DNA from 4 places in the Streptomyces sp. NPDC087263 genome. Region 4 is predicted to be linked to each of the others. Evidence: riboswitches for the same ligand, from Rfam matches in the RefSeq annotation. Region 4 holds a riboswitch; each other region holds the start of a gene.
The links. Region 4 has a riboswitch for S-adenosylmethionine ahead of ACIPC1_RS11230 (putative leader peptide). Riboswitches for the same ligand answer to the same signal wherever they lie in the genome.
Positions count from the first base shown of each region.

Region 1: another riboswitch for S-adenosylmethionine. It lies ahead of thrC (threonine synthase); the one in region 4 lies ahead of ACIPC1_RS11230 (putative leader peptide).
Region 2: another riboswitch for S-adenosylmethionine. It lies ahead of ACIPC1_RS18055 (ABC transporter substrate-binding protein); the one in region 4 lies ahead of ACIPC1_RS11230 (putative leader peptide).
Region 3: another riboswitch for S-adenosylmethionine. It lies ahead of ACIPC1_RS01225 (aminotransferase class V-fold PLP-dependent enzyme); the one in region 4 lies ahead of ACIPC1_RS11230 (putative leader peptide).

Region 1 covers NZ_JBIUYT010000014.1:16,299-20,680, reverse strand. Annotated here, with positions in the region: gene ACIPC1_RS35540 (trehalose-6-phosphate synthase) at 1-193, opposite strand, end outside; gene ACIPC1_RS35535 (glucosyl-3-phosphoglycerate synthase) at 270-1,244, opposite strand; SAM riboswitch class I at 1,424-1,571, shown strand; gene thrC (threonine synthase) at 1,589-2,917, shown strand; gene ACIPC1_RS35525 (MoaD/ThiS family protein) at 2,914-3,189, shown strand; gene ACIPC1_RS35520 (cold-shock protein) at 3,659-3,865, shown strand; gene groL (chaperonin GroEL) at 4,268-4,382, shown strand, end outside.
Region 2 covers NZ_JBIUYT010000005.1:214,157-218,538, reverse strand. Annotated here, with positions in the region: gene ACIPC1_RS18065 (ABC transporter permease) at 1-73, opposite strand, end outside; gene ACIPC1_RS18060 (ABC transporter permease) at 70-1,029, opposite strand; gene ACIPC1_RS18055 (ABC transporter substrate-binding protein) at 1,092-2,714, opposite strand; SAM riboswitch class IV at 3,106-3,215, opposite strand; gene ACIPC1_RS18050 (YoaK family protein) at 3,679-4,382, shown strand, end outside.
Region 3 covers NZ_JBIUYT010000001.1:265,116-269,497, reverse strand. Annotated here, with positions in the region: gene ACIPC1_RS01235 (cytochrome bc complex cytochrome b subunit) at 1-173, shown strand, start outside; gene trpD (anthranilate phosphoribosyltransferase) at 329-1,393, shown strand; SAM riboswitch class IV at 1,505-1,621, shown strand; gene ACIPC1_RS01225 (aminotransferase class V-fold PLP-dependent enzyme) at 1,812-3,173, shown strand; gene ACIPC1_RS01220 (PQQ-binding-like beta-propeller repeat protein) at 3,244-4,382, shown strand, end outside.
Region 4 covers NZ_JBIUYT010000003.1:420,860-425,241, reverse strand. Annotated here, with positions in the region: gene ACIPC1_RS11240 (LLM class flavin-dependent oxidoreductase) at 1-672, opposite strand, end outside; gene ACIPC1_RS11235 (putative leader peptide) at 749-814, opposite strand; SAM riboswitch class IV at 911-1,024, opposite strand; SAM riboswitch class IV at 1,241-1,385, shown strand; gene ACIPC1_RS11230 (putative leader peptide) at 1,422-1,487, shown strand; gene ACIPC1_RS11225 (glutathione S-transferase C-terminal domain-containing protein) at 1,580-2,359, shown strand; gene ACIPC1_RS11220 (peptidoglycan-binding protein) at 2,374-3,054, opposite strand; gene ACIPC1_RS11215 (SpoIIE family protein phosphatase) at 3,386-4,382, shown strand, end outside.

The DNA of each region.
Region 1 (4,382 bases), on a different contig from region 4:
ACACCCACAGGGCGCCCGCGTCCGGGCCGATCGCCGACAGGCCCGAGACCAGGCCGCCGCCGCCGCGCCTGGCCTGGAGCTCGCCGTCCTCGCGCACGTCGTAGGAGACCGGGCCGCGGTTGGACGCGACGAGGATCCGGTGGGAGCCCTGCGGGGATGCCGTGGAAGCAGCAGTCGAAGCCGTGGAAGCCATACGCGTCAATCTAGCCCGGCCCGGAAACGCTCAAACGTACGGACGGGGTACCGCGCAGACGTATACCGTCGACGGTTTACGCCGCTTTGCGTGACTGATACTCCGAGATTTCCGCCATCGGAGGCCGTTCTTCCGTATCCACGGAGTACGTGCGCGGCTCGAAGCCGGACTCGCCCCGTTCGAACTGGGTGATGGCCGGCCGGATGAGGTGGCCGCGGGCGAGCCGGAGCTGTGCGGTGCGGTAGATCGCGGCGGACATCCGGCCCAGCGCCTGGCCGTCCTGGTGCCGGTGCTTGCGCACACCGACGTCGACCTGGGCGAGCGCGTCCAGGCCCACCAGGTGCAGCGCGTCGACGAGCATGCCGAGCTCCACGCCGTATCCGACGGGGAACGGGAGCTGTTCCAGGAGGGTGCGGCGGGCCGCGTACTCGCCGCCGAGCGGCTGGACGAAGCCGGCCAGCTGCGGCCAGTGCATGTTCAGCAGGGGGCGTGCCATCAGTTCGGTGACACGGCCGCCCTGACCGGCCGCGGTTCTGCCGGAGGTGGGTTCACCCGGCAGGTTCAGCGGGCGGTCGTACATCGCCTTGACCAGGTCCACGCCCGGATCGGTGAGCAGCGGCCCCACGATCCCGGAGACGAAGTCCGACGAGAACTCCTTGAGGTCCGCGTCGATGAAACAGACGATGTCACCGCTCGTCACCAGGAGTGACCGCCACAGGACCTCGCCCTTGCCGGGCACGGCCGGGATGCGGGGAAGTATTTCGTCCCGGTGGACTACTCGGGCGCCAGCGGCGGCGGCGACCTCGGAGGTGCGGTCGGTCGAGCCCGAATCGATGACGACGATCTCGTCGACGAGGGGGACTTTGCGGGTCATCAGGTCGCGGCGGATGATGGAGACGATCTCACCGACCGTGGCCTCCTCGTTGAGCGCGGGCAGGACCACGCTCACCGTGGAGTTGGTGGATCGTTTCGCGGCTATGAGCTTCTTGAGCGGCCGGTCGGTCACGGACCAGGAGCGCGTGCTCAGCCAGCGCTCGACGTCTTCAAGCACGTGCGGCTCTCCCTTGCGTTCATTGGGATGCTTGTGCCCGTCGCCGCGGCAGCGTTTGGTGTGTCGCTGGCATCTCGCGGTTCGGACGGCTCTCTCCACCATCCAGGCCTTCGGTTACAGTCTTGAACAACGCTGATGACCATCGCATGTCGGGGGTCGTCCGGCGCACAACTGAATACCGCTCATCCAGAGGGGCAGAGGGATACGGCCCGTTGAAGCCCCGGCAACCCTCCAGCTGGTTCTTGTCACATCGATGTGGCGAGGCTCCCGGCTCGGGAAGGTGCCAAATCCGTCTCACGGCGAAGTGCGTCGTGAGGAAGATGAGGAGAAAGGGCCTCGCCTCCATGGCTGCGCAGACAGTTGCAAGCACCACTGCACACACCACGAACCCCGTGACCTCCCCGGATTCCGCGAACTCCGTCGACCTGGGCCCCGCCACCGCGCTTTCCTGCCGCGAGTGCGGACACCGCGTCCCGCTCGGCCCGCTCTTCGCCTGCGAGGAGTGTTTCGGCCCGCTGGAGATCGCGTACGACTTCTCGGCCTACGAGACCGAGGACCTCCGCAAGCGCATCGAAGCGGGCCCCGCGAACATCTGGCGCTACGCGCCGCTCCTGCCGGTCCCCGCGGACGTCGCGGAGAAGCCGAACATCAACCCCGGCTGGACCAAGCTCGTCAAGGCCGACAACCTGGCCCGCGCGCTGGGCGTCACCCCCGGCAAGCTCTTCGTCAAGGACGACTCCGGCAACCCGACGCACTCCTTCAAGGACCGCGTCGTCGCCCAGGCCATCGAGGCCGCCCGCGCCTTCGACTTCACCACCCTCTCCTGCTCCTCCACCGGCAACCTCGCGGGCGCCGTCGGTGCCGCCGCGGCCCGCGCCGGCTTCCGCTCCTGCGTCTTCATCCCGCACGACCTGGAGCAGGGCAAGATCGTCATGGCCGCGGTGTACGGCGGCGAGCTCGTCGGCATCGAGGGCAACTACGACGACGTGAACCGTTTCTGCTCCGAGCTGATCGGCGACCCGGCCGGCGAGGGCTGGGGCTTCGTCAACGTCAACCTGCGGCCGTACTACGCGGAGGGCTCGAAGACCCTCGCGTACGAGATCTGCGAGCAGCTCGGCTGGCGGATCCCCGACCAGCTGGTCATCCCGATCGCCTCCGGCTCCCAGCTCACGAAGATCGACAAGGCTCTGCAGGAGCTGATCAAGCTCGGCCTTGTGGCGGACAAGCCGTACAAGATCTTCGGTGCCCAGGCCGAGGGCTGCTCGCCGGTGTCGGTGGCCTACAAGGCCGGCCACGACGTCGTACGGCCCCAGAAGCCCCACACCATCGCCAAGTCGCTCGCCATCGGCAACCCGGCCGACGGGCCGTACGTGCTCGACATCGCGCGGCGTACCGGCGGCGCCGTGGAGGACGTGAACGACGAGCAGATCGTCGACGCGATCAAGCTCCTCGCGCAGACGGAGGGCATCTTCGCCGAGACCGCGGGTGGCGTGACGGTGGGTGTGGCGAAGAAGCTGATCGAGAACGGTCTGCTCGATCCGACCCTCACCACCGTCGTCCTCAACACCGGCGACGGCCTCAAGACCCTGGACGCGGTGGCCTCGGACACCGGGCTCACCGCGACCATCCGCCCGAACCTGGACTCCTTCCGAGAGGCTGGCCTCGCGTCATGAGTGTCAACGTCCGCATCCCCACCATCCTGCGCACCTACACCGGCGGCAAGGCCGAGGTGACGGCCGAGGGCGGCACCCTCGGCGAGGTGATCGCCGACCTGGAGCAGAACCACACCGGCATCGCCGCACGCGTCCTGGACGACCAGGGCAAGCTGCGTCGCTTCGTCAACGTGTACGTGAACGACGACGACGTCCGCTTCGAGCAGGGCCTGGAGACGTCGACGCCGGACGGCGCGGGCGTCTCGATCATTCCGGCCGTCGCCGGAGGCTGACCGTCACGCGTCATTACTTACGGTGATTGCCGTTACCTTAGGTAATTGCGGTCACCGAGAGTTCATCGAATTGCCCCCTCCGTGAGAGAAGCGGAGGGGGCAATTCTGTATGGTTGAGCGCGGTACAGTTGGGGAAGCCGCTTCGCTTTCGAGTTGGTTTCATGCCGGGCGCATATGAGTCCTCGCCCGATGCCCGACAAGAAGTAGCCAAAGTGCCCCGCCTCTTTGAGCCGTTTATGGCATTTACGGGGCCCGACTTGCCCTGAAACTTTGCGAATTCTCCGCATATTCCCGATCGGTCGTGCTCAGAATTCTCGTCCGATTGACCTGTTGCAGAGGGCAGTTGGACAGATACATTCAGCCGCGGTCGACGCGTTCCGGCGCACACCCCCAATCCTTGGGGGGTGAGGTCTGACCCGGGCCCGCGAAGTGCGGTCCTGTGCAAGGGCCAGTAATAGGGGAGTTAGGCATGGCTCAGGGCACCGTCAAGTGGTTCAACGCGGAGAAGGGGTACGGCTTCATCGCGGTCGACGGTGGTGCGGATGTATTCGTCCACTACAGCGCGATTCAGATGGACGGCTACCGCACCCTTGAAGAGGGCCAGCGGGTCGAGTTCGAGATCTCGCAGGGCCAGAAAGGGCCGCAGGCGGACATGGTCCGGCTGGCGACCAGCTGAAGCACGCGCCGACTGATAGTTCTGTTCGACGTGACGAAGGGCTCGTACCTCCACCAGGGGGTGCGGGCCCTTCGGTCTGCCCGTCCGTCTGCCCGTCCGTCTGCTCGTCGGTCTGCTCGTCTGCCCGCCCCCTGCGGCCGGCTGTCCGCGGGTCCCTCCGGCTGTCTTCGCGCCGTGCGCGCCCCCTGCTTCACCTGGGGATCTTCCGGAGTCGCTTGCACTCGGTAGGGGCGAGTGCTAATCATTGGCGTTAGCACTCTGCAGGTGAGAGTGACAACGAGGACCGGGTCAGTGAGGCCCGCAGGCCAAGTGGGGCAAGGAACCACGAGGCAGGCAGGCCGTCCGTCGCGGGCGCGGGCGCGGTCCGGAGCAATCCACCCCAGTCCGGGAGGACCACTTCACATGGCCAAGATCATCGCGTTCAACGAGGAGGCGCGGCGCGGTCTCGAGCGCGGGATGAACCAGCTCGCCGACGCCGTCAAGGTCACCCTTGGTCCCAAGGGTCGCAACGTCGTCC
Region 2 (4,382 bases), on a different contig from region 4:
TGCCGGGCTCGACGGGGTGTGCCGGGCCGAGGGCGGCGCCTGCGGCGGCATCCTCGACAAGGGTTTCGCTCATGCGGGCCGCACCTTCCTGTTCGAGGTCACCACGATCCGCGGGTCCAGCAGCGGATAGACGAGATCGACGAGCAGATTGGCCGCCACGAAGATCAGGGCTCCGAACACCACCACTCCCTGGACCAGTGGAATGTCCTGGGCGGTGACCGCAGCGGCCGTCACCCGGCCCAGGCCGTCGCGGGAGAACACGGTCTCGACGACCACCGAACCGGCGACGAGCTGCCCGGCCAGCAGCCCGACGATCGTCAACGCCGGCAGTGAGGCGTTGCGCAGCGCGTGCCGCAGGTGAATACGCAGTCGGCCGGCGCCCTTGGCCCGCGCGGTCTCCACATAGGCCTGGTCGAGCGCCGTGAGCAGGCTCTTGGCCAGCACCTGCGCGACCAGGGCGCCGGTCGGGATCGCGAGCGTCACCGCCGGCAGCACCAGACCCGGCAGCCCGTCGTTACCGAACGCGGGGAACCACCGCGCCCGGAAGGAGAACAGCTCGACGAGCACCAGCCCGACCCAGAACGTCGGCACCGACACCCCCAGCGGCGGCAACGACAGCAACAGCTGCCGCAACCACCGCTGCGTGGTGTAGGTCGCCAGCACCGCAAGACCGCCACCGAAGACCACCGCGAGCAGCAGCGCCGCTCCGGTCAACTGCAGCGTCTGCGGCAGCGCGTCGGCCAGCGTCGAGGTCACCGGCCGACCGGTGGAGACCGCGTTCCCGAAGTCACCGCGCACCGCCTTGCCGAGATAGTCGGCGTACTGCACCAGCACCGGTTTGTCGAAGCCGTACTCATGCCGCAGTGCGGCGATCTGCGCCGGATCGATCTGGCCCGAGTCCGCTCCGGCGCCGGCCATCGCCGAGACCGGATCACCGGGCAGATAGTTCAGCACGAAGAACGACACCGTGTACGCAGCCCAGAGCACCCCGAGTGCCTGTGCGAGACGCTTGCTCACATAGTGACGCATTTCCTGCCCACCTCCTGTAGCCGACGACCGGATCGGACGCTCTGTCGCGCATCCACCGGCTGCTAGCCGATCCAGGTGTCGTGCAGCTGGATCCGGCTGGAGGCATCGAACGTGAGGTTGTGCACCTTCTTCGCCACCCCCAGCTGGGTCTGCAGCTCCACCACGGGAATGACGTAGGCGTTCTGCACGATCAACTGCTGTGCCTGGCCGACCAGTTCCTTCCGCTTGGCCACGTCGGCAGTCGCCGCCTGCTGGGTCAGCGCCGAGTCCAGCGGGCCCGCCGGCAGGCGGTAGAGGTTGGCCAGCTCGGTGGAGTACTGGCTGCGCAGGATGTCCGGGTCGGCGCGGGTCAGGTTGCCCCACGACGCGTCGAAGTCGCCGGACTGCAGCATCGTGGCGAACTGGGCGGTCTGCGTCTCCTTGAGGACCACGTCGACTCCGACGGCCTTGAGCTGCTGCTGGATCAGCTCCAGGGCCGGCTGGTTGGTGGCCGAGTTGGCGAACCACCTGACGATCAGGCTGAGCTTGGTGCCGTTCTTCGATCTGATGCCGTCACTGCCGACCTTCCAACCAGCCGATTCCAGCAGGGACTTCGCCTTCGCCGTGTCGAAGGCCAGGTCGGAGCCCTGGTCGGCGTAGTCCGGTGTGGTGTACGCCAGGATGCTGGTCGCCGGCCTGGTGCCGGTCGGGAACACGGTGTCGACGATCTGCTGCCGGTCGATGGCGAACAGGAGCGCCTGACGCACCTTCACGTCCTTCAGCAGCGGGCGGGAGTTGTTCAGCCCCAGGTTGAACACCGCACCGGGATTCGCCCGTCGTTGCAGGTTCACCTGGCCACCGGTGAGCGCAGCCTCGTCGGCCTTGCCGACGCTGCTGATCGCGTCCACCTGACCGGACTGCAGGCTGCCGGTGCGCACGCCCGATTCGGGCACCACCTTGAACACCAGCTTGTCCAGGTACGCCTCGCCCTGCTTGGTCCACAGGGACGAACCCCAGGCGTACTTGCTGCGCTTGGTCAAGGTGATCGCCTGGTTCTGCACATAACTCTCCAGCGTGAACGGCCCGGACCCGACCACACCCTTGCTGCACTTCTCCTGCGGGCTCTGCTTCGCGCTAGCCGACGACTCGATACCCAGTGAGTGCGTCGACGTGGCCTGGAGGAACTGCGCGTTCGGCTGCTGGAACTTGACCCGCACCGTGAGCGGATCGACCGCGGTGGTGCTGTCCACGCCGCTCAAGTACCCCTGGGCCAGCGTCCCCAGGGCGCCGAGCTTCGGTACCGCGTCGAAGTTGTCCTTGACCACCTGCGCGGTCAGCGGTGTCCCGTCGCTGAAGGTGACACCTGATCGCAGGTGGAAGGTGAACGTGGTCGTGTCGGAGCTGACGTCCCAGCTCTTCGCCAGCCACGGCACAATTCTGCCGGTCTTGGGATCCTGGTCGGTCAGGGAGTCCACGATCTGGCGCAGTGAGTAAATGGTGTCGTTGCTGCCCACCTGCTGCGGATCCACGCAGCCCACGTCGGAACCCACCGCGAAGGTCAGTGTGCCGCCGGACTTGGCCGGGCCGTTGTCGCTGGTCGAGCCGGCGCTGTCGCTCGACGTGCAGGCGCTCAGCAGGAGGCTGCTTGTCACAAGGGCGGCGAGTGCCGCCCACCGGGTGGGTCGGGAATCCGGATGCGATATCACGGACGGGTTCTCCTACTCCAAAGTCACCGCGCACATGCCGGTGCAGACCAAGGCGAAGTGGACCTGGGCAGACCTGGGCGAAGTGACGGAAATATTCGGAAGATGTCTGGGGAAAGGGTGCCGACGAAGGCGTGACAGTGCCGCGGACTCCGACAGCACTGTGAGAGCCCGCAGGGAGTCGCCCGCGGCGTCAAAGCCGTCGGCGAACGTCAGTCAGGAAGGCGGGGAGGCCGGGACGCAATCAGTCGTGACACAGACAGCTGGTGAAGAGCTGCAGGTCGATGTGGCGTCGGCGGGAGAATCCGGAGAACACCGCAGCGGCCGCGATCGAAGCACTGAGATCACTGCTGTTCGGCACGCTGGTCCTCCCGATCTCAGGCCCGGTCAAGGGGCCACGCGCTTGCGGGGTCGATGACCCCGCCGGGCTTTCACCTGGAGCACCCCACCGCGGTGGAGGGTTGCCGATCAACGAGCCAGGGCTTGACGCTGACACTCAATGCCGCTTGGAACGCTAACGAGCGTCGCCATGATCCGTCAATGCCGACAGGCGAGTTGGGCCACGCACGGCACGGCGGACCGAGTTGCGAAAGGCCCGGAAACGGCCGTCCCGAACTCTCCTGACCGGGCGCCGGTCGGACCCGAGGCGCCCCGACTCAAGAAATCGTCGGACCTGTCTGTTTTGTCATTCCAGAGGGCCTTCGTAGTTCTTTGCTGAAACCTGAGTAAGGTTTCGCCCAAATATGTGGCTTTTTCCCAGATGTGGTCACATCCTGAACGCGGGAGATAAATGTGTACCTAGCAACTAGTCGGGGCGAGTTGCCGACTCTGGGCGCTTGGAGGGAAAGGCATGCAATGGAGCAGCCTGCAAAACACCCACGGCCGGCGGTCTCGACTCGAACGTTCTCGGGACACTCGACCTGCCGCCCCGACCCTGCCGGTCCGGGGCGACGGAGGAGCCGAACCCGTGGATGACCGGCGTGTGGACCTGGCCGCAGCGCACGCGACGCCGGAACTGCTGGCCATTCGTGACCGGCTGCTTGTCGCCCTGGCGTTCTCGTCAGGCGTCTTCGAGGCGATCTGCTTTCTCTCCTTCGGGAAGGTCTTCACGGCGTTCCAGACCGGAAACCTGGTGTTTCTCGGACTTGGGGTAGCCGGCACGCGGCCGCCCGCCGGCCCGGATCCCGTTCGCGTGGTGATTTCACTTGCCGCGTTCGCCGTGGGGGCCGCAGTGGCAACACGGATCCTGACCGCGTTCAACGGCGACGAGGAGATGGAGGACTCGCAGATCTTCGAAGCGTGGCCGCGTCGCGTCTCCATCGCACTGTGCGTCGCGACGGTGGCGCAGGTCGGTTTCATCGTCGTGTGGATGGCGGCGTCTCCGTCCAGCCTCGTGTCCAACATCCTGGTCGCCCTCAACGCCTTTGCGATGGGTCTGCAGATGAATGCCGTTCGGTCGCTCCATGTGCCGGGCATTTCCACCACGGCGGCCACGGCCACCTTCATCAGCTGGATTTCCGGTATCACCACCTGGTCTCTGAAGCCCGCCGCGGTACGTCGCCTGACCGGGGTCCTGGTGGGCATGGTGGCCGGCGCCTTCGTCGGAGACTGGATGCTCAGCCACGCGCACACCTACGCGCCGGTGCTGCCAGTGGTCGTGATCGCACTCGT
Region 3 (4,382 bases), on a different contig from region 4:
AGCCGGCCGAGATCGGCCCGGGCGTCGACGAGAACGGTGTCGAGCGCAAGGTGAAGGGCGCGCAGAAGCTGCGGGCCAAGCTCAGCAAGGGCTACTACGGGGAGGACAACCAGATCCCCAAGCCCACCGTCGAGGAGTACAAGGAGATCACGAGCGGCCACGGCCACCACTGATCGCCCGAACGATCCTCGCTGATCGCCACGGCTGGAGCCCCGTCCATTGCATGGACGGGGCTCTTTGCCGTCTCCAGGGCTGGATAGGGTGGACTCGCCCCTACGGATGGGGGCAAGTCCACCCCCGTACCTCTCTGAGTACCCCAGGAGCGACCATGAGCGCTGTGAACCCCGCTGGAGGCGACACCGCGGCGGACCGTTCCTGGCCCCGGTTGCTGAACGGCCTGCTCGACGGCCGTGACCTGAGTGCGGACGACACCGCCTGGGCGATGAACCTGATGATGCGCGGTGAGGCGACCGACGCGCAGATCGCCGGGTTCGCGGTGGCGCTGCGGGCCAAGGGAGAGACCGTCGAGGAGATCACCGGACTCGTACGGATGATGTACGAGCACGCCAACGTGATCGAGGTGCCGGGGAGGACCGTCGACATCGTCGGTACGGGCGGTGACGGGGCCAAGACCGTCAACATCTCCACCATGGCGGCGATCGTCATCGCCGGGACGGGCGCGAAGGTCGTCAAGCACGGCAACCGGGCGGCTTCCTCCGCCTCCGGGGCGTCCGACGTGCTGGAGAAGCTCGGGGTCAATCTGCAGCTGACGACGGAGCGGGTGGCCGAAGTGGCCGAGGAGGCCGGGATCACCTTCTGCTTCGCGGTGAAGTTCCACCCGGCGCTACGTCATGTGGGCGCCGCACGGGGGCAGTTGGGCATCCGCACGGTCTTCAACGCGCTCGGTCCGCTGACGAACCCGGCACGGGTGAAGGCGCAGGCCGTCGGCGTCGCGGACCCCCGCATGGCGCCCATCGTGGCGGGCGTCTTCGCCGAGCGCGGCAACTCCTCGCTGGTCTTCCGCGGCGACGACGGGCTCGACGAGCTGACCATCACCTCCACTTCCCGGGTGTGGGTCGTACGGGACGGAAAGGTCACCGAGGAGACCTTCGACCCGAGGGACGTCGGCATTGACCTGGTCCCGATCGAGGCGCTGCGGGGCGCGGACTCCACGTACAACGCGGACGTGGCGCGCCGGCTCCTCGACGGCGAGACGGGGCCGGTGCGGGACGCCGTGCTGCTGAACTCGGCGGCGGCGCTGGTGGCCCTGTCGCCGGGTGACGGGCCGCTCGCGGAGCAGATTCGCGCGGGGATGGCGAAGGCGGCGGAGGCCGTCGACTCGGGGGCGGCGAAACGGACGCTGGAGCGGTGGGTGGCGGCGACCAACGCGTAGTTTGCGAGGCGGTTCGCAGGGGGCCGGGCCGAAGAGGTCCGGCCCTTTCCGCGTTCCGGGATCCGGACACGGGTTGCGCCGTCGCGATCGGTTCGGTTAGTTTTTTCGGCAGGTCATGAGTGACAGTCATGAGGCCCCGGCCGACTGTCCGGCAACCCTCCGTCCGTGGCGGGGTGCCCCGGGTGAAGACCAGGCCGTAGGCAGCGAGGTCTGCGGCAAGCGCGGACCCCTCGCCCTCTTCTGAGTGGTTAAGGCCCAGGGGTCCTGGTCATTCGAGGGAGCCTTCTGTGAGCAAGCGAATGCGATAGGGCGTAGAGCCCCTCTTCCGCCTATCCCTGTCACCCCCCTTCCCGCGCTGAGCGTCCTCTCCATGGACCGGCTCGCGCGGTGATTTCCCTGCGTCTCACAGGAGTTCGCCATGTCTGTCTCCACCGTTGCCACCGACCAGGCCGTTTGTACCCAGTTGCCCGTTCTGGGGCGAGATGTCACCGTCCCGCTCGTCACCGGTGGCGAGGTCACGTACGCCGCCCTCGACTACGCCGCCAGCGCCCCGGCCCTCCAGCGGGTGTGGGACGACGTGGCCGCTTACGCCCCGTACTACGGCAGCGTGCACCGGGGGGCCGGGTACCTGTCCCAGCTCTCCACCGACCTCTTCGAGAACTCCCGCACCACCGTCGCCGAGTTCCTGGACTGCCGTGAAGACGACCAGGTCGTCTTCACCCGGTCGACCACCGACTCGCTCAACCTGCTCGCCGCCGCCCTTCCGGCCGACTGCCAGGTCTTCGTCTTCGAGACCGAGCACCACGCCTCGCTGCTGCCCTGGCGGGACGCGCAGGTGACGTACCTGAACGCCCCGCGTACGCCGGGGGAGGCCGTCGCGGCCCTGGAGCGTGCGCTCAGCCACCGCGACCCCCAGGGCCCGGCCCTCGTCTGTGTCACGGGCGCCTCGAACGTCACGGGTGAGCTGTGGCCGGTGCGTGAGCTGGCCGCCGCCGCGCACGCGCACGGCGCGCGCATCGTCCTCGACGCCGCGCAGCTCGCCCCGCACCACCCGGTGTCGGTGCGCGACCTCGACGTCGACTGGGTCGCCTTCTCCGGGCACAAGCTGTACGCCCCCTTCGGCTCCGGTGTCCTCGCGGGCCGCTCCGACTGGCTGCGCGCGGCCGAGCCGTACCTGGCGGGCGGCGGCGCCAGCCGCAAGGTGTCGCGGCGTACGGACGGCGGCGTGGACGTGGAGTGGCACGAGAGCGCCGCCCGGCACGAGGCCGGCTCGCCGAACGTGATCGGCGTCTACTCGATCGCCTCCGCCTGCAAAGCGCTCACCGAGGCCGGTTTCGACACGCTCGTCGCCCGTGAGCAGCACCTGATCGAGACGGTCCGCGCGGGTCTCGCCGAGGTGCCCGAGGTCAGGGTCCTCTCGCTCTTCGGCGACGACGCCCCGCGCGTCGGCGTCATCTCCTTCGTCGTGGAGGGCTGGAACAGCTCGCACTTCGCGGCCGCGCTGTCCGCCGAGTACGGCATCGGGGTGCGTGACGGCCTGTTCTGTGCCCACCCGCTGGTGCGCACCCTCCTCGGCAGCGACCCGCAGACCCAGGGCGAGTGCGGCGCCCCCGAGGCCGCGCCCGGCGAGAAGTCCCTCAACGCCATCCGCGTGAGCTTCGGCGCGGGCACCCCGGACGAGCACGTCGAGCGTTTCGTGCGCGCGGTCAAGGAGCTCGTCCGGGACGGCGCGAAGTGGAACTACCGGACGCAGGACGGGCGTTGCGTTCCCGCCGTGTGATCGCCTGACAGGAGCACGGCGTATACGCTCCCCTTCGGCGGCCGTACGGCGAACAGGGGAGTCACGGGGAGTGCAGGCGCTGCGGGAGACGGATCCACGGCGGATCGGTCCGTACGAGGTACTCGGGCGGCTCGGCGCGGGCGGCATGGGCGAGGTCTATCTCGCCGAGTCGCGTGCCGGGCTCCGGCTGGCCGTGAAGGTGGTGCGGGCCGAGCACGCCCAGGACCGCACCTTCCGCGCCCGGTTCCGCCAGGAGGTGCGGGCCGCGCAGACCGTCGGGGGGAGCGGCACCTACACCGCGCGGGTGATCGACGCCGACCCGGAGGGCGAACGGCCTTGGATGGCAACGGAGTTCGTCGAGGGGCCGAACCTGCGTGACGCGGTACTCGACGTCGGGCCGCTGCCCCAGGACGCGGTGCTCACCTTCGCGGCCGCACTGGGCGAGGCCCTCGCCGCGATCCACGCCAAGGGCATGGTGCACCGCGACCTCAAGCCGTCCAACATCCTGCTGGCGCCGGACGGTCCGCGGGTCATCGACTTCGGGATCGTACGGGCGCTGGAGGCGACGGCGATGACCCGCACCGGCACCATGGTCGGCTCGGTCGGATACGTCTCGCCCGAGCAGATACGCAACGGCTCCGAAGTGGGGCCCCCGAGCGATGTCTTCGCGCTGGGCGCCGTGCTGGCGTACGCGTCGAGCGGCCGCGAGCCCTTCGGGGAGGGCCAGGACTCGGTGATCCTGCTGCGCATCGTCACACGGGACTTCGATCTTTCCGGGGTTCCGGCGCGCGTGCTTCCGCTGGTCGAGGCCTGTCTGCGGGAGGAGCCCGGGGACCGGCCCACCCCCGAGGAAGTGGTCGAGGCCGCAGGACACTCGGCGGCCTCCCTGCGGGCGGCTCTGCGGCCGGGGTGGCTCACCTCCGCACCGGCGACGGTCGCGGGGGACGAACGCTGGCTTCCGGAGCGCGAGTCGGGCGAGGGAGAGAGTCGCGTCGAGTACATCGCCCCGGCGACGGTCACGGGCGCTTCGGCGCCGGACCGCTTACCGGAACCCCAACGGCCTTCGCGGCGGGGGCTGTTGACGGCGGCGGCGGGCGGGGCGGTGGTCGCCGTCGGCGGGGGAGCCGGCTGGTGGCTCTGGCAGCCGGCGAGCGGAACGCAGGGCGGCGGGAACCCCGAGTCTCCCGAGTCCCTCCAGACCGCATCCGC
Region 4 (4,382 bases):
GCCCTCGAAGTCGATGTAGTGCAGCTTGTCGCGGTCGACGAAGCGGCCGGTGGTGACGTCCCGGATCTCCGCGCCGTCCTCCCAGCTGTCCCACAGCCGGCGCACCGCCTCGACGTAGTCGGCGGTCTCGTCGAAGAGATCGACGATCAACTCCTGTAGAGCCGGGGTCTCCAGGTCTTCGATACGGAGCTTCGGAAACGTCCGGCGTCCGAAGTGAGCGGCCTCGTTCTGCCGCGCGGACGCCTGCACCCGCAGGCCCGCGCGGCCGGTGCTCACATAGTCGAGGGTGGCGATGGCCTTGGATGTGTGGAAGGGCTCCGTGTGGGTGGTCACCACGCTCGGCACCAGCCCTATGTGGCTGGTCAGCGGCGCGACACGAGCTGCGATGAGGACGGCGTCGAGCCGACCGCGTACCTGGTCGGTGCGTGCGTCCGGTTCGCTGAGGCGTGCGGACTGCGGGCCGAGTCCGTCCTCGATGGTCACGAAGTCGAGCAGGCCGCGCTCTGCCTCGGTGATCAGGTCGGTCCAGTACGAGGCGGTGAACAGATCCTGGGGGCGGGCCACCGGATCACGCCAGGCTGCCGGGTGCCAGCCCGCGCCGTCGAGGGCGACGGCCAGGTGCAGTGCGGCGGTGGAGGAAGAGGATGAGGGCAACGACGTTGACGAGGACACGAAAGGGGTGCCTTCCTGATCGACCGTGTGAGATCGCCGGGCCTCGACTGGGAGGGTGCGGCGGCGGGGTGACAGGTCAGGGACGACAGAGCGCGCCGGCCACGCGCTGGAGGTCGATGTGCGGCCGGGAGTACAGGTGCACGCGACGGCGCGGGGCGAGAACCGGGACACGAAGACGGGGCACGGGCTGCACGTCCGTCACCTCCGCCCTTCCGGCTCGGCGGGCTGGAGGCCGCCGGCATCGCGCTTGCGGAACCCGGGACGGGTACCGCCTGGTCGTCACCTGGAGCACCCCGCCGCGGAGGAGGGTTGCCGGTCAGCAAGCCAGGGCTTGACGCTGACGCTCATAACCTGCTGGGGACGCTACGGGAGGCCACAGCGGTGCGCAATGCCCGGGGATCATGGTCGTGCTCACACCGCCGCGCGTCCTCAGGAGCGACAACCACCGGGCCGCGCAATCTGTTCCACGCCTCCTGTCCAGCCTGAGGCACGCCGAATGACCACCTGGTGAGACCGCGCCGGAGGCCTTCTTGACGGCCTCACGGAGCGCACCGACACTGACGGGGACGGTCACGATTGTCAGCGCCCTTGGGGCAGGTTCTCCTGCCCGTGAGGTCATCGGCCCCGGCCCGCTGGCAGGCAACCCTTCCACCGCGACGGGGTGCCCCGGGTGACGACCGGGTTCCGCCGGTGCGGTGGGACAAGCGTGGTCTCGCGTCTCGCGGGCCCCGAGGGTGGGACAGGTGGGAATGGCCAACAGCGGTTTGACGAGACGCCTGCACATCGATCTGTTGCGTGTCTCCAGCGCCTACTAGTCCGAGCGATCCGGACCGGTACGTAGCGCAGTCACTCCGCCCCGCCGCGGTGCCCACAAGGTGGCCGTGGCCTCCTCGTCCCATGGAGAGTCATGTCCGAGACAATCTCGCACGCCTCAAACTCCGGTACGTCCAGCACGTGTACCCCGACTCCGTGCGTTCCCAGCTCACTTGACGCGGTCCCCCACCCCCGGATCGCCGCCACCCCGTCCGCCCGCCCGCACCGTTTCCGCAGCCGTATCGGAGTGGGTCTCGCCGGCGGCTTCTACCCGGCCCCGCACCGCTACGAGTTGTATCTGTCCGCACACTGTCCCCTCTCGCTGCGGGTCTCCATCACCCACGGCCTGCTGGGTCTCAAGGACTCGGTCGCCACCACTCTGCTGGCGCTCCCCGCCGACACCCCCTCCGCGTTCGCCTCACTGCGCGGGGCGTACGAGGCCACCTGGCACCACTACGACGGTCCGCTGACCGCCCCCGCGCTGTGCGACCGGTGGAGCGGACGCGTAGTCAGCAACCACACGCCCGACATCCTGCGCGACCTCGGCGACCTCTTCGCCGACCGCGCCGGATCCTGTCACTCCCCGCTCCGCCCGGCGGAACTCGCCGCGGACATCGACGCCCTGCGCGACCTCCTCGACCGGGATGTCACCCCGGGTGCGCCGCCGCAGGAACGGTCGGCGGCCCTCGACCTGCTGAACGGTCAACTCGCCGCTGGTCCCTATGCGTTGGGCAAGGAACTGACCGCGGCCGATGTGGACCTGTGGGTCGCCCTCGTCCCACTCGAAGCGGCCCAGGACCTGTCCTCGTACGCGCTCCTCCAGGACTATGTGCGACGTCTCGACGCCCACCCGGCCTTCCATCGGCACCTGTAGGTCAGGAGTGCTCGTCACGTACGGGATTCCAGGGCGGCCCGGGTGTCGTTGCCGTAGACGCCCGTCTCATCGCCCCGGATCCCGTACCAGAGCTGGAAGCGGGCCACGGCCTCGGTGAGTGTGGGGTCGTAGGTTCCGCTCGTGACGCCGCTCTGGTACACGTCCGGGATATGGAGGAGCCGTTCCTGGAGTTCCGTCACGTCGGGGCCGCGGTCTCCCTCCCGTAGGGTGCCGATGCCGTCCGGTTCGGCGGCGCCGGAAGGGGCCTGGGCGACGGGTGCCGTGGCGGACGGGGCGGCACCGGTCCGCGATCCGCCGTCACCGTCGGGCAGCAGCATGGCCAGGGCGAATCCGACCAGCGCGGCCGCCGCCACCGCACCGACGACCGTGGCCCGGCGCGGACCGGTGGCACGCTCGGGCCCGGGTTCACGCATGGGCGGTGCCGCCGGCTCCGCCTCCCCGCCAGCGGCATAGTTCTCGCCGGCCAGGACGGGCGTCAGTTCCTCCGTCTCGCCCAGGTGCGCCGACGACCATCTGATCGACTCAGGGCTTTCGTCCGGGCCGACGGCCTGCTGATCCTCACGGAACTCCCTCACCAGTTCCGCGAGGGCCTCCGTCCGGCGGCGTTGCTGGACGTAGGTGGGTTCGAGTGCCGGGCGGCGCATGGGCTGCTCGCGTTCGGGCGGTGTCGACACACTGCTCTCCTTCCGTGCGACGCGGTCTCCCGCCATCCCCGTGGAGAGATACGGAGGCACCGGCACGGGAGTTCAACCACTGCCGGCCGACTCCGTGACGGACGGGACGGATGGATGGACGGGCGGACGGACGGACGCGGCACGTGACCCGTCACTGTACGTAACCCTCCTCGGCCTCCGTGCGTCCCGCCGTGCGACAAGTCCAAGCCCGCGCGACAGTCGTACAACGTGAAGAATGGGTGCGAGCGGGTAAGACCACCTTCGGAGAGCGGAGAGGGTCGCGGTGGTTTCGAGCAAGGAACGGGACGTGTCGGCCCGGCAGCGCTTCGACATGACGGACGCCGTGCCACTGCTGCTCGACGCCCGTATGGCGGTGACCAGCTGGACCGCGGACGCCGAACGGCTGCTGGGGTACGCGGCCCGGGACGCGCTGGGACGGCCTGCCGCCGACCTGCTGATCCCCGAGGACGCGGCGCGGCTCCCGGAACTGGCCGAGCGGTGCCGCGGTGACGGCGGCTGGGCGGGCCTGCTGTCCGCACGACACCGGGACGGGCACCCGTTGAAGTTGATGGTTCAGGTTGTCCCCCTACGGCCGAGCGACGGCCCGGCACGCTGGGTGGTGCTGCTCGCGGACCTGGCCGACGGCGCCGGCTGGCACATGAGCCGCTCGGTGCTGGAGCGGATCACCTCGCGTTCCCCGGTGGGCATAGCGATCGTGGACACGGAGCTGCGGTACGTCTGGTCGAACCCCGCACTGGAGCAGTTCGGCGGGGGCCCGGCCCAAAAACGCCTCGGCCGCAGGCTCGCCGATGTGCAGCCGGGCCTGGACACCGAGCGGATCGAGGCGCAGATGCGCCGGGTGCTCGAGACGGGCGAGCCGGTGGTCGCGTACGAGCACGTGGGCCGCGTGAGCTCAGCGCCACACCGCGAGACCTCCCACGCCATGTCGTTCATCCGTTTGGAGGACGACGACGGTCACCCGATAGGTGTGTACTACACCGTCGTCGATATCGGCGAGAGCTACCGCGCCCGGCGGCGGCTCGCGCTGCTCGACCGGGCCGGCGAGCACATCGGGCGCAGCCTGGACGTCATGCAGACCGCGCAGGAACTGGCCGATGTCGCCGTGCCGGGGCTGGCCGACTTCGTCGCCGTGGACCTGCTGGAATCCGTACTCAAGGGCGGGGAGCCGGCGCCCGGTCCACGGCGCGACGCGGACACGGTGCCGCTGCGGCGCGCCGGGCATCGGTCGGTGCAGGGCGGGCTCCCGGAAACCGCCGTCGAGATCGGCGAAGTGGCCTCCTACCGGGCGGGGTCTCCCCCGATCAGGT